DNA from 2 places in the Brevibacillus agri genome. Region 1 is predicted to be linked to the other one. Evidence: riboswitches for the same ligand, from Rfam matches in the RefSeq annotation. Region 1 holds a riboswitch; the other holds the start of a gene.

Region 1 (6,786 bases):
ACCGTCCAGGGGCGATAGACCGCCTGCGGAATCAGCAGGACGCGGGTGACAGTCGGCTCAGGCGGATAGCTTGCTCCAGTCGCCCATTCCACCAGCGCTTCCGGGTCGAGCTTTTCTTGCATGCCGCGCTTTTGGGCAATCTCCCGTTCGAGCATGCGGCAGATGCGCTCCTCCTGCGGCTCGATGTGCGCCTGATACCAGCCTTCCATCAGCACGAGCAGGTGCTGGCGCAATTCCTCCGCGTCCACCGAAGTAATATGGGCGATGTACCGTTCGAAAAAGAGATGGCTGCGACAGGCCGCCTGCAACAGTTCGCGATCGGCGCTGCTTCCTTGCGCGGCTTTTCGCCGGGAAGCTTGCTGCGCTTCGCCCAAAAAAGGCAGTGCCTGGTAGCGCAGCTCTTCCTCTGGCAACTGCCTGACGTAGCCAAGAAACGACTTCAGCTCGGCAAAAGGCTGCTGGCGGTACTGGTGAAGCAGATGCAAAAGCGTCTTCCATGTGTTGTGCGCCTTGGCGTAAGCGACCTCGCGCTGGACAGCAGGAGGCAGCGCCTCGATTAGCTCGCGCCAGTGGGCGGGCGGCTGCTCCAGCGTGTGATGAATCTGCTCGTAAGTGGCAACGGCGATGCCCAGCGCTGCTTCAAAAAGCGGCGAAAAGGCGAATTGCACCTCGTAGGTCGTGCGTTCGCTCCCGATGTTCCATACTTTCAAGAGGGGATCATCCTTCCAGTATTTGTAGTACGTCTCATTCTAAATGTTTTGAATTGTAAATTCAATATTTTTCGTATGACTGGTTAGATGGATTTCGAACCAGAATCGTTGAGTGTGGCAGGAAGAGGGGCGAGCGCCTGAAAGCAGCAAGCAGAAGACAGCACCCGAAAAAAGAAAAGCGGCACGCCTCTCCCGCGAGAGTTGCGTGCCACTTTTTACGAGACAAAAGCAAACTTAGTTGACAGTAGAAGGTTGAACGGCGCGTTGCAATGCCTGCTCCAGATCGCCGATGATGTCGTCGATCGCCTCTGTGCCCACCGACAGTCGGATCAGCCCTGGCGTGACCCCGGCAGCCGCCTGTTCTTCCTCATTCATCTGCTGGTGCGTCGTGCTGGCCGGATGGATGACGAGCGACTTGGAATCGCCCACGTTGGCCAGGTGCGAGAACAGCTTCACGGATTCAATCAGTGTTTTGCCTGCCTTCACGCCGCCGCGAATGCCAAAGGTGAGGATGGCGCCAGCGCCTTTTGGCAAATATTTTTGTGCCAGCGCGTAGTTGGCGTCACCTTCCAGGCCAGGGTAGCTGACCCACTCGACCGCTGGATGCGCGGCGAGGAATTGGGCTACGGCCAGGGCGTTCTGGCTGTGGCGTTCCATGCGCAGGTGCAGCGTCTCCAGACCTTGCAGGAACAGGAAGGAGTTGATCGGGGCCACGGCTGCGCCGATGTCGCGCTGCAGTTGGACGCGCGCCTTGATGATGTAGGCGAGCAGTCCGACTGCTTCCGTATAGACGACGCCGTGGTAGCTCGGGTCTGGTGTCGTCAGGCCCGGGAATTTGCCGTTGTTCCAGTCGAACTTGCCGGAATCGACGATGATGCCGCCGATCGCTGTGCCGTGCCCGCCGATGAACTTGGTCGTGGAGTGGACGACGATGTCTGCGCCATGCTCGAATGGACGGCACAGGATCGGCGAAGCGAACGTGTTGTCCACGATCAGCGGCACGCCGTTTTCGTGCGCGATGTCAGCGATTGCCTGCAAGTCCGCCACGTCAATGCGAGGGTTGCCGATCGTCTCGCAAAAGAGCGCCTTTGTTTTCTCATTGATGAACGCCCGGAAGTTTTCCGGATTGGACTGATCGACAAAGTGAACCTTGATGCCAAGACGCGGCAAAGTGTGCGCAAAAAGGTTGTACGTACCGCCGTACAAGCTGCTGGATGCGACAATTTCATCCCCGGCTTGGGCGATGTTCAAAATGGAAAAGGTGATCGCTGCCTGACCAGAGGAAGTTGCCAGAGCACCGACGCCGCCTTCCAGGAGTGCCACGCGCTTTTCAAAGGCGTCCTGGGTCGGATTCATGATGCGGGTGTAAATGTTGCCGAACTCTTTTAAGCCAAACAGGTTGGCGGCGTGCTCCGTGTCGCGGAAGACGTAGGAAGTCGTCTGATAGATCGGAACGGCGCGCGAGCCTGTTACGGGATCTACTTCTTGTCCACCATGTACAGCGAGGGTTTCCGGTTTCCATTGTTGCTGGTCAGACATGCTTATCTCTCCTTTATATATGGGGATTAGGGATAAAAAAACGGAGCATTCCTCTGAGGAGAAGAAGGCTCCGGCTATACACGGGTGTGCACTCATCTCTCAGAATCTATGGATTCTGCAGGAATTAGCACCGCGCAAGGCACGCTTGCTGGTTGCCGGGTTTCACAGGGCCTGTCCCTCCACCGCTCTTGATGAACTGTTGCTTCAGTTGTTGTCATAATTGTATGAAAAACCACACTTCGCTGTCAATAATCAATAATGAGTTATCAGGTTGGATTTGGTGGGATTGAGGCGTTGAGAGATTTGTTCATGCTCACCCGTTCATGCTGTTTCCCATGACGTCCAAAGTACCTGTGTGATACGCCTTGTTGACGTGGTTTGCAGGCTGATGCCCCGCACTCCAAGGGTGCTCTGCGTTTCTTGCACCCGCCTTTTTCCAAACCAAAAAGAGAATGCTGTTTTGTATAGTAGTCTTCATATATAGAATGGTTATTTTTGTAAATGTGTCACCCGCCTGTACCGACCAACCATCTCCCTGTCCAAAAACAAACCCACCCTCACACTGTCACAAATTTGTCCCTATATCTCCGCGCTTTCGCCGCCCGCGTCGTTAGAAAATGGCATGGCCCTATGATATGATGGGAGTGGCAGAAAACGACCAAACGATTGTACATATAGGAGGAACATACGCGATGAGCCATGGCGTGAAGGAAATTACCCCGCAGGAGCTGCTGGAAAAGCTCGCGGCCAACGAAAAGCTTCAGGTGATTGACGTGCGTGAGGTGGAGGAGTGGAACGAAGGCCATATCAAAGAAGCCAAGCTGATTCCGCTCGGCTTTTTGCCGCATCGCATCGACGAGCTGGACAAGGAGATCCCGGTCGTCATGGTGTGCCGCAGCGGTGCGCGCAGCCACAGAGCGACCGAATATTTGTGTGAGCTTGGCTTTGACGCTGCCAATATGGTCGGCGGCATGCTGGCTTGGCCTGGCGAGAAGGAAGTGTAAGCCGTACGGTCCATACGGTCACGACCGCACTGGCAACGCCGAGACGTTTTCCACACAAAAAGAAACATGCGCTTTTACGCGGTATAGCGGCGGACGCATGAGAGAAGCAGGGGAGGAAGAAAATCGTGAGTGAGGGAGCACAGCAACAAGGATCCGCGTTGCAGCGCCATTGGTTTACGGTGCTCGCAGGCGTGATTATCCTCGCGATTGTAGGCGTGTTGGGCTACAAATACATGGCAAAAGAGCCGATTCCCGTGATGAAGCCGATTGCCGATTTTACGTTGGACAACAGTGACGGCACTTCGTTTACGTTTTCGGAAGGCAAAGGCAAGGTGCGGCTGGTCGAGTTCATGTTCACCAACTGCCCTGACATTTGCCCGGCGACGACGTACAACATGTCCAAGCTGCAAGAGCAGCTCAAGGAGAAAAAGCTGTTCGGCGACAAGGTCGAGTTCATTTCCATCACCTTTGACCCGGATTTCGACACGCCAGAAGTGTTGCAGCAGTACGCGGCGAAGTTCAAGGCGGATCAGAGCGGCTGGAAGTTTTTGCGCGGCGATGCCCAGGCGGTGGAAAAGGTGACGAAGGATTTCGGGATTGCCGTATTGAAGCAGCCTGACGGTTCCTTTGCCCATACCGCCCGCATGTTCCTCGTCGATGGCGATGGAAACATGCGCCGCGCCTACGGCATGGCAGCCGACATGGACATGGAGCAGATGCTGAAGGAAATGGAGCAGCTTGCGGACTAATCAGGCTGATTCCTCGTACGTGATCTGCACGACATGCTCGGTTTGATTTTCAAATTCAATATGCACGAGTAACGCCCACCTGCGATTGCCCTCCTGGAGCAAGAGTTTGAACGTCTCCTCTGACGTGGTGGGCGTTTTTGCTGTGCGCCCGACGTGCAGGTAGTCGACGATCTGGGCATGCGGATATTTTTTCATCGTCTCCTGCATCGCCAATCTGCCCCATTTGGCATATGGCGGCTGGGCGCAGGCAGGGGCATACTGGAAGAAGAATAACAGCAGGCTTGCTGCGATGGCGGTCAGGACGCTTCGCGCGAGGCGAACGGATACAGAGGCTTGCATGGCGTAAGACCCCCTTTTTTGTATTGGAAAACAAGCTTGCCCTCTATTTTGAAGCCTTTTTTTCATGTCATTCGTAGAAAATATTTACAATTTGGAAAGCGGGGGATTTCATGTACTACTTGCTCATTCCCTTATTTGGTGTTCCGCTCATCCTGGCGATTTTTGCGCTGCGCTCTCGCCGGAGCGGCTTCTGGAAAAAATGGTGGCCGCCTGTCGTGTCAGCGCTGCTGATTTACGGAGGCTGCCTCGCTGCCAACGTGTATTGGCAAGTACAGTACGGCATTCCGGTGCTTCCGACCAAAGCCGATCTGGAGCTGTTTCTTTATTTTTGCCTGTTCCTCGTCTTCGTGTTTTTTATTATGTACCTCGTCTTTTTCTTTGTGATGCGCAAACCGTTCTGGAAAATGAATCTGTTGTTTCTCGCCACGTCGTCTGGTCTGTTTCTCCTGTTTGCCGGGGCTTTTTTAGGCATGGGGCCGTTTATGTCGAAGGTGGAGTACGTCTCGGTTGTGCAGAGTGTAAAAAACAAGTGGCAGGCCGTGCCCGTGCAGGCGTCGAGCAATAAGCCGATTGACGTCACGCTCGTCTACAGCAAAAGGGACTGTCTGAAAAGGTGTGCTGGCCAACCTTACGACAGCCTGATTTTGGTCCGGAACCAGTCGGGGCAGCCGCTGGGCATTGAGCTTTTGGTTCGCCTGCAAAACGAAAGTGGGGCCGTCATCGAAGACAAACAGGCGTTGCCGCTCAAGCTCGCTGCGGGGGAAATCGTGCCGGTATGGACAGAAGATACAAACATGGAAGAAAACTTTTGGGAGCGGGTCAGTACGGTCACGGATGAGAGAGTAGCGGCGATTGCGTATCAGTTTTCTATTATTGACCGAAGATGAATGTGTCGAATTGTCAAGACTGGATGAAACGAACGCCTCGCGTTGTGTTACAATAAGAATGGCATGCTTGGTTCGGGTTCCCAAAATCATGCACGATGATGTTAGGAGGAAAGAGTTTGAGCGACGTTAAGATTTTCGCGATGGGCGGCCTCGGCGAGATCGGAAAAAATATGTATTGCGTCGAGTATGAGGACGAAATTATCATCATTGACTGCGGGGTGAAGTTCCCCGAGAATGAAATGTTCGGTATTGATCTGGTCATCCCCGATATTTCCTATTTGGTGGACAACCAGCACAAGATTAAAGCACTTTTGTTAACGCACGGACATGAGGATCACATCGGAGCGATTCCTTATATTTTCAAGCAAATTAACGTGCCGATCTACGGTGGTCGTCTGACCCTGGGCTTGGTCAAGGCGAAGCTGGAAGAGCATCGCATGCAAAATGACGTGAAGATGATTCCGATCTCAGAAGATACGGAAATCCCCTTCAACCGCCTGAAAGCGTCCTTTTTCCGCACGAATCACAGCATTCCGGATTCGTTCGGGGTTGTGATTCATACGCCGGAAGGGATGGTCATTCATACAGGTGACTTCAAATTCGATATGACGCCAGTCGGACAGACGACCGAGTACGGCAAGATTGCGAAAATCGGGGCGAGCGGCGACGTTTTGGCGCTGCTCTCTGACAGTACGAACAGCGAGCGCTACGGCTTCACCATGTCGGAGCGCACTGTTGGCGAAGGGATTCTCGACGTGGTGCGCAAAGCGCGCGGGCGGATCATCCTGGCGACATTCGCGTCCAACGTGCATCGCCTGCAGCAAGTAGTAGACGCTGCCGAGCAGTGCAATCGCAAAGTAGCGGTGATTGGCCGCAGCATGGAAAAAGTGTTCCTGATCGGACAAGAACTGGGCTACATCCAGATGCCGGAGGGCATGCTGATTGATATCAAGCACATTGACAACTACGCCGACAATCAGGTGCTGATTATTTGCACCGGAAGCCAAGGCGAGCCGATGGCGGCATTGACCCGAATCGCTTCCGGATCGCACCGGACCGTGTCGATCTACCCGGAGGATACCGTCATTATCTCGGCTTCCCCGATTCCAGGCAACACGATCAATGTCAGCAGGACGATTGACAAGCTGTACCGCGCGGGCGCGAACGTCGTGCTCAGCCACGTGTTTGACATTCACGCGTCCGGTCACGGCAGCAGCGAGGAGTTGAAGCTCATGCTCAACTTCATTCGTCCCAAGTACTTTATCCCGATTCACGGGGAGTACCGGATGTTGAAGACGCACGCGAAGCTGGCGCAGCAGGTAGGAATTGAGGAGAGCAACATTTTCCTCATGGACAACGGCGAGGTGCTGAACTGCAACCGCGAAAAGGCATGGCTCAGCAAGGTTCACGCCGGCATCGTCCTGATCGACGGCAGCGGCATCGGCGACGTGGGCAACATCGTCCTGCGCGACCGCAAGCATTTGGCAGAGGATGGCCTGATGGTCGTGGTCGTCAGCCTCGATATGAAAAACTTCAAGATTCTCACCGGACCTGACAT
Region 2 (6,786 bases), 2.4 Mb from region 1:
AAAAACGCCGCCTGCGACCTGACAATGCTTCCGTTCCACGCCGAACTGGGACAAGCCGTGCCGATGAACGCCACAGATGGAGCCGCTTTGCGCAAGCGAATCGAATCGCTCTCGGAAAACGTCCAGATTGACGCAGAGGGCCGCGTGCGGGGAAGTTAGCATGGCATAGTATAACCCCCGTCCTATTCGCCACTTCAGCCGGAAGCCGCTCATGAAAAAACGGGCGCATCCCTGTTCTTTTGGCTGAAACCTCTCCAAGCCTTATTCGTAAACCATAGCAAGACCGCTTTTACGAGCAAAAGGAGGGAGAGCATGACAGGAGCCATCATTACCGTAGCAGCCATTGGCGTTTTTCTGCTCTCGGGCTATTTCATGACCAAATGGGAAAAAGCCGTCTTCCCGGGAAACCAGCAAAACGGCTCCGCCCCTGATCCCCCCAAGCATTCGGACAAAAACGGCAGGCAGTAGGACGCCATCCATCTGGCATTCGTCCTTGCTGCCTGCCCGTTTTTTCTTTTGCGCCGCTTTTTCGGGTTATGCCGTTTCCAGCAGCGGGAAGCAGCGGACGGACAGGCCAAAATCGCTTTTCAGCACTTCCTCGTGCTCTTCGCGAATCCCTGTTACGATCAACCCCGCGCGCAATACTCCGCCCAGATCGAATTGGACTTTCAGCTTCGTCACCGTCACGCCCGCCTCGCGCAAGAAATGCAGGACGCGATCAGGCGTCGCAGCGAGACATGAGCCTTCGAGATAACACAGCACGCGCTCGTCCTGCCATTGACTCGGCTGCGCTTCGGCCGTTTTTTCCTTCCAGGCCGGATGCGGGGTAAACGGCTGCGTCAACAAATAAGCCAAATCCTCGACAACGGCGCTTGCCGTCGGCAGCTCGCCTGCGCCTCTGCCCGTAAACAGCAGATCGCCTACGATGTTTCCGGAAAGCTGAACAGCGTTGAAAGCATCCTGAATTTGCGCCAGCGGATGAGCGACAGGCAGCATGGTCGGCTGAACCGAGAGCCGGATTCCTTGCTCTGTTTTGTGCGCCTGGGCAATCAGCTTGATCCGGTAGCCCAGCTCGTTTGCGATACGGATGTGACCAGGAGACAAATCGGCAATCCCTTTGCGCACGACATTTGCAAGCGGCAGCGATTCTCCGTACACAAGCTGCGCGAGAATGTACAGTTTGTACATCGCGTCGAATCCTTCCACGTCAGAGCGCGGATCGGCTTCCGCATACCCCAGCTCCTGCGCTTGCTTCAACACTTCCTGATAGGGGAGCTGCTCCGCTTCCATTTTCGTCAGGATGAAGTTCGTCGTACCGTTGAGAATGCCGCGCACTCCTTGAATATCGTTCGTGCGCAAAAACTGTCGCAGCACGCTCAAAATCGGGATGCCGCCTGCCACGCTCGCCTCATAGGCCAGATGGACCTGATGCCGGTTTGCCAGATCGACCAACTCTGTGCCGCGTTTGGCAAGCAGCTCCTTGTTCGCCGTCACCACGTGGCAGCCTTTTTCGATCAAGGCACGGACGTAGTCATACGTCGGCTCGACGCCCCCCATCACCTCGACGACAATGTCCACATCGCTTTTCAACACGTCCTCAAAATCCGTGGTCAAAAGCGCGGGATCTACCTGAACGGCCCGTTCTTTTTCCGAATCGCGGACCAATGCTTTGACAATTTCGATTCGCTTGCCCAATCTCGCAGCCATCTTCTCCTGCTGCGAACGAATCGTCTTGATGACGCCGCCCCCTACTGTTCCCAATCCAAGCAGCCCTACCTTGACTACACCTGCGCTCATTTCTACCACCTCATAGCAATATTTTCGTAAAAAGAAAAAACCTTCCCGCTAAGAAGAAGGTTTTGGCATCAACGAAATCCTTCTCCTTATCTCCCAGGACGCTTCCGCCCTGCAGGAATTGGCACCTTGTCACAAGCTGTGTGACGGTTGCCGGGCTTCATCGGGCCAGTCCCTCCGCCTCTCTGGATAAAGAAAACTATGAATTTTTGCTCTTTCTCGTCGAGAAAGCGGCCAAGCGAAAAGCTTATTGGAAAAGAAAGCCTTTGTTGAGCGGAAACATCAAAAAACCTTCTTCGCTAAGAAGAAGGTTCGTCATAACTGCTACGATGTACCCGCTTCTTATCTTTCGGAACGAAAACGCCCCGCAGGAATTGGCACCTTGTCGCACTACGCAACGGTTGCCGGGCTTCATCGGGCCAGACCCTCCACCTCTCTGGATAAGAACTTTGTTTGCTGTTGAGCCTATTCTAAGAAATTCCAAAGCATTCGTCAACAAAATTCTTTTTCGTTTTTAACCAGGCTAGATGCGGTCAGAAACGGTTCAGATACGGCCAAAAACGGGACAACCGTTCCGAATGTACGGTCGCCTTCACCTGGCAAAAACGCTTTCGACTTCCTCCGTACTGCAGCAAACGCAACGGACCAGCCCTTCCTCGCTTTCCCCCGACAGCTCTCGTTCTTCGACATAACCGCACCATTGACAGATGAAAAGCTGAACCATGCTGCTCCCTCCTTTGAGTTGCTCACGGTCAATCAGCGCCGATTTCCTCTCCCCAAAACAAAAGACGCATTTTCTACTGATCGAAACGAGATCCGATCGTTAGAAAATGCGCAGGCAAGCAATAGACATCCTTGTCCGTTTGCCAGTATGGCGAGTCCTCTAACACCTCCCTATCTCCCGTAGGTCCATCAGTGTTGTTGAAACAGGCAGGTCTCCTGACTTCGGGATCATCGTCTGGCGCTGCCTTCCCTGTCCAGCGGCTGGACAAGTGGCCTGTGTGCGCGAAACTCCCCTCTTACAGTGGCGGGACCGTGTCGGATTTGCACCGAGCTTCCCTATTATCCTTAGCAGCGAATCGCCGCAAGGAACCTGTTCCCCCGTATGCAATTTTGCAAATCGTTACTACCATTCTATTCTACTTTTCCTGAAAATGGTAGAATAAACAAGCGAAAGGGACGAATCAAATCAACGCGGTTCGCTTTTGCATACCGTCTACAGTGAATACCTTTCCCGCAATATGCGACAGTGATGGGCCTCATGCCCGGCAATGACATAGGCCAAAGTGCGTGCGGACAGTTTGTTGCCGTTGGCCGTCCCTGTTCGCGTCCACGCCTCCTCTGCCACTCCCCGCAACAGAGCGCGCGTCGACTGCCGAACAGCCTGATATTCTTCGAGCAAATCGGCCAGGTCGCGTTTCTGAAAAAAAGCTTGCGCAACATACGCATTTTCGTCAAATCCGACGAGCGGTGTCTGATCTCCCCGGGCAATTCGCAGCAAGCGGTAGCTCATAATCCGCTCCGTATCGATCAGATGCCCCAACACTTCTTTTACGGTCCATTTGCCCGGCGCGTAGCGATACTCCGCTTGCGCCTCGGTAAGCCCGGCATACATCTCGACGGTCTGCGCCAGTTGCTTCGCCAGTACGGCTGTCAACTCGCCTTCTGGCACTTGCTCGACATAGTAGGCAAAATACTCCCCGTATTCCTCGCGATTTGGTCGACTTGGCATGCTTTTCGCCTCCTTTGATTTTGGGAACGGTCATTCCTTTGCTGTCTGGCCTTTTCTTAGAGCATCCGGTTTTCAGATGCTCTGTGGTAACATCACGGCCGTTTTAAAGGGATAGCAAGCCAGACCCTCTGTCGCGCAAAGCAGTTGGGCATACGTATCCGTGCCCGAACCCGTACCCGAACCCGCAGCTCCCCCCTGCGAACGCTTTATTTACCTTCATCCCTGCCAGCCCTCAAACAACAGCACCCTTGCCGGAGCAGCGTCTGTGCCGACCAGCTTTAACGGGGCAGCAACCATGAAGTATTTTCCTGCGGGCACCTCGCGAAGCCGCAAGCCCTCAATCACGATCACGCCTGCGCCAAACAACGTTTTGTGGGTTGGGTGTCCTTCCTGGCTGCGCTCAATCCCCAATGCATCCGTGCCGACACCGCGCACGCCTTTTTCCGCCAAATACGCTGCGCCGTCTTGTGCCAAATAGACGAACTCGAACGAAAAAGCATCCTCCCACGAATTTTTCGTTTGAAACAGGACAAACTCTCCCGACGCAATGTCGTAACCTTCCAGCTCGGCTCGCCCGATCTTGTCTTCCACATGCGTCAGGTCGAGTACGCGGCAGTTTCCTACCAGCTTTTCCAGCGAAATGCTTTCAAACGTCTCCCCGTCCTTCACCATGTGCAGCGGCGCGTCCACATGTGTGCCAGAATGCACATCCATGTCGATTCTCGACTCGGTCACGTAGCCGTTTGTTGCAGACAAAATCTTCGGCTGCTTTTCCGGCTTGTTTTTGTACACCGTCATCCCTTCAAAAATAGGTGCGGTCACATCAAACATTTTCATCGCGTTTCGCCTCCCTGTTTTGTTCGTTCTTCCCTGTCTCCGGATGCTTGCTTCCGCGCCGCAAATCGGCCGGGAAGACGACGCCGATTTGCCTTCTCGCTTCGTCCATGACTTCCATCGTCAATCGGGAGGCTGCATGTGAATTGGTCGCCGACTCTCTGGCGCCCGCCGAAGCCAGCCGGATAAACTCCCTGATTTCGTAGTGCATCGCCTTCGGCGTCTGGGGCCTGGTCACATCCTCGATCCTGCCGTCTCGGTAGCGAATCTCGATGCGCGTCAGGTGATTGATTTTATCGATCACCATCGTGGCGTCCTCCCCCTGGATTTCCGCTGGCTGATAGGAGGTGGTAATCTTGGAAAAGCTGAGGATGGCGTCCATCTCTTCGTACTTCAAAAGAATGCTGCCTTCTCCGTCTACCCCTGACGCCAGCACAACTCCTTCTGCCTTGACCTGCTCCGGCTTGCCAAACAGAACGATTGCCGGATAGAGACAGTAAATCCCGATATCCATCAAGGCTCCGCTGGAGTAAGCCGGGTCAAAAGCCCGCAGCACCTCGCCCGCGCGATACGCATCGTAACGGGAGGAATACTGGCAATTGCTGGCGATGAAGCGGCGAATTTTCCCCAGCTTGGGCAAATGGTCCTGAATCGTAAAAAAGTTCGGCACGAGGGTCGATTTGACCGCTTCCATGAGCAGAACATCATGCTTTTTCGCCGCCGCAAGCATCGCCTCTACTTCGTCCGCATTCGAGGCGAGCGGCTTTTCGCACAAGACGTGCAGCCCCAAGCTCATGCACAGGATGGCCTGCTCGGCATGAAAGCAATTGGGGCTGGCAATGTAGACGGCGTCGATTTGTCCGCTCGCCGCCATCTCTGCGGGATTCGTGTAGAAAAAAGGAGCCGCGAACTTGGCCGCAAATTCCTTGGCGCGCTCGAGCGTTCGCGAGCAAACAGCTTGCAGGGAAAAGCCCTCTACCGTATGGCCTGCCTGGATGAGCTCTTCTGTAATCCAGTTGGTACCGATTACGCCAAATCGCATGAATCGCTTCCCCCTTGTTTTTGGGCTGATTGGCCGAAAGTCGTGGGATTTGCAGGCAGTTTTTCGCTGGCTGGTCGAAGGGGCCGGGTTGGGCACGTAGCCTTTTCGCTCGTGCGCCCGACACTCCCTCTGCACACACTACCGATGCACTGGCTCCAGCTCACGTTCTTCTACATGATCTAGCCACCAGGAAAATCCTTCTTCCCGAAGCAAATCACGCGCGGCCTCCGGACCGTGTGAACCTGCCTCATACGAGACGAGCGGAACGAGATTGCGTTCGAAGGCGGCAAGGATCGGCTCCACCCATTTCCACGACAGCCGCACTTCGTTCCAGTGGGCGAAGTAAGTGGAATCGCCGCGCAGCGCATCGAACAGCAGTCGTTCGTACGCCTCTGGCACGTCCTGGTGGCCTGCGCTGAAGTCAACCGTGACAGGCTCAATTTTTCCGCTATTGGCCGGATTCTTACTATTCAACTGCAAGGCGATTCCTTCTTCGGGATGGACGTTGATGATGAGCAGGTTGGGCAATGTCTTTTCTTGCTGCTCCCGGTACAGCCGCTCCAAAGGGTTTTTGAATTCGATGACGATGCGGGTCGCTTTTTCCTTCAGCCGCTTTCCTGTGCGAATGTAAAAAGGCACGCCTCTCCAAAACGGGTCGTCGATCCAAACGCGCGCTGCGATATACGTTTCCGTCATGGACGCAGGCGATACCCCCGGCTCGTCCCGGTAGCCAACAACAGGCGTCTCCCCGATTTGCCCGGCACTGTACTGGGCGCGCACGACGTTTTGCGCCACCTCTTCTATTTTCAGCGGCCGCACTGCCTCCATCACCTTGCGCTTTTGTGCCCGAATATCGGTTGCCGTAATCCGCTTGGGGATGTGCATGGCGACCATCATCAGCATTTGCAGCATGTGGTTTTGCACCATGTCGCGGAGTGCTCCGGCCTGCTCGTAAAAGCCTGCCCTTTCTTCCACTCCGACCGTCTCGCTGGCTGTAATCTGCACGTTTGCGATGTGCCGATTGTTCCACAGCGCGGCAAACACAGGGTTGGCGAACTCCAGCGCCTCCAGATTTTGCACCATGGCCTTGCCCAAATAATGATCGATGCGGTAAATTTCTTCTTCGGTAAAAGCTTTCGTCAGCTTCTGATTCAAGTCTTCGGCCGATTGCAGGTCGCGCCCAAACGGCTTTTCGATAATCAGGCGCTTCCAGCCCTGTGGAGAGCCGAGTCCGCTCTCCTGGATGTTGGCCGCAATCACTTCAAAATACTCGGGCGCCACCGACAAATAAAACATCCGGTTTTGCGGGAGGTTGAACTCCTTTTCCCGCTGCTCCACCCGCTCAAGCAACGACGCGTATCCCGCAGCATCCGTCACATCGACT

The links. A riboswitch is a leader RNA that binds a small molecule or an ion and turns the genes downstream of it on or off. The one in region 1 is predicted to bind S-adenosylmethionine.
Region 2: another riboswitch for S-adenosylmethionine. It lies ahead of BA6348_RS12320 (homoserine dehydrogenase); the one in region 1 lies ahead of BA6348_RS00240 (homocysteine synthase).

The regions. Positions count from the first base shown of each region.
Region 1 covers NZ_CP026363.1:40,456-47,241, reverse strand. The annotation lists gene BA6348_RS00245 (ArsR/SmtB family transcription factor) at 1-710, opposite strand, end outside; gene BA6348_RS00240 (homocysteine synthase) at 945-2,249, opposite strand; SAM riboswitch class I at 2,339-2,447, opposite strand; gene BA6348_RS00235 (rhodanese-like domain-containing protein) at 2,942-3,253, shown strand; gene BA6348_RS00230 (SCO family protein) at 3,379-4,002, shown strand; gene BA6348_RS00225 (YqzG/YhdC family protein) at 4,003-4,341, opposite strand; gene BA6348_RS00220 (hypothetical protein) at 4,452-5,228, shown strand; gene rnjA (ribonuclease J1) at 5,327-6,786, shown strand, end outside.
Region 2 covers NZ_CP026363.1:2,455,804-2,462,589, reverse strand. The annotation lists gene BA6348_RS12325 (CapA family protein) at 1-159, shown strand, start outside; gene BA6348_RS26685 (hypothetical protein) at 313-468, shown strand; gene BA6348_RS12320 (homoserine dehydrogenase) at 535-1,797, opposite strand; SAM riboswitch class I at 1,881-1,990, opposite strand; SAM riboswitch class I at 2,134-2,241, opposite strand; cobalamin riboswitch at 2,707-2,906, opposite strand; gene BA6348_RS12315 (DinB family protein) at 3,011-3,526, opposite strand; gene BA6348_RS12310 (cyclase family protein) at 3,743-4,363, opposite strand; gene BA6348_RS12305 (Gfo/Idh/MocA family protein) at 4,350-5,402, opposite strand; gene zwf (glucose-6-phosphate dehydrogenase) at 5,541-6,786, opposite strand, start outside.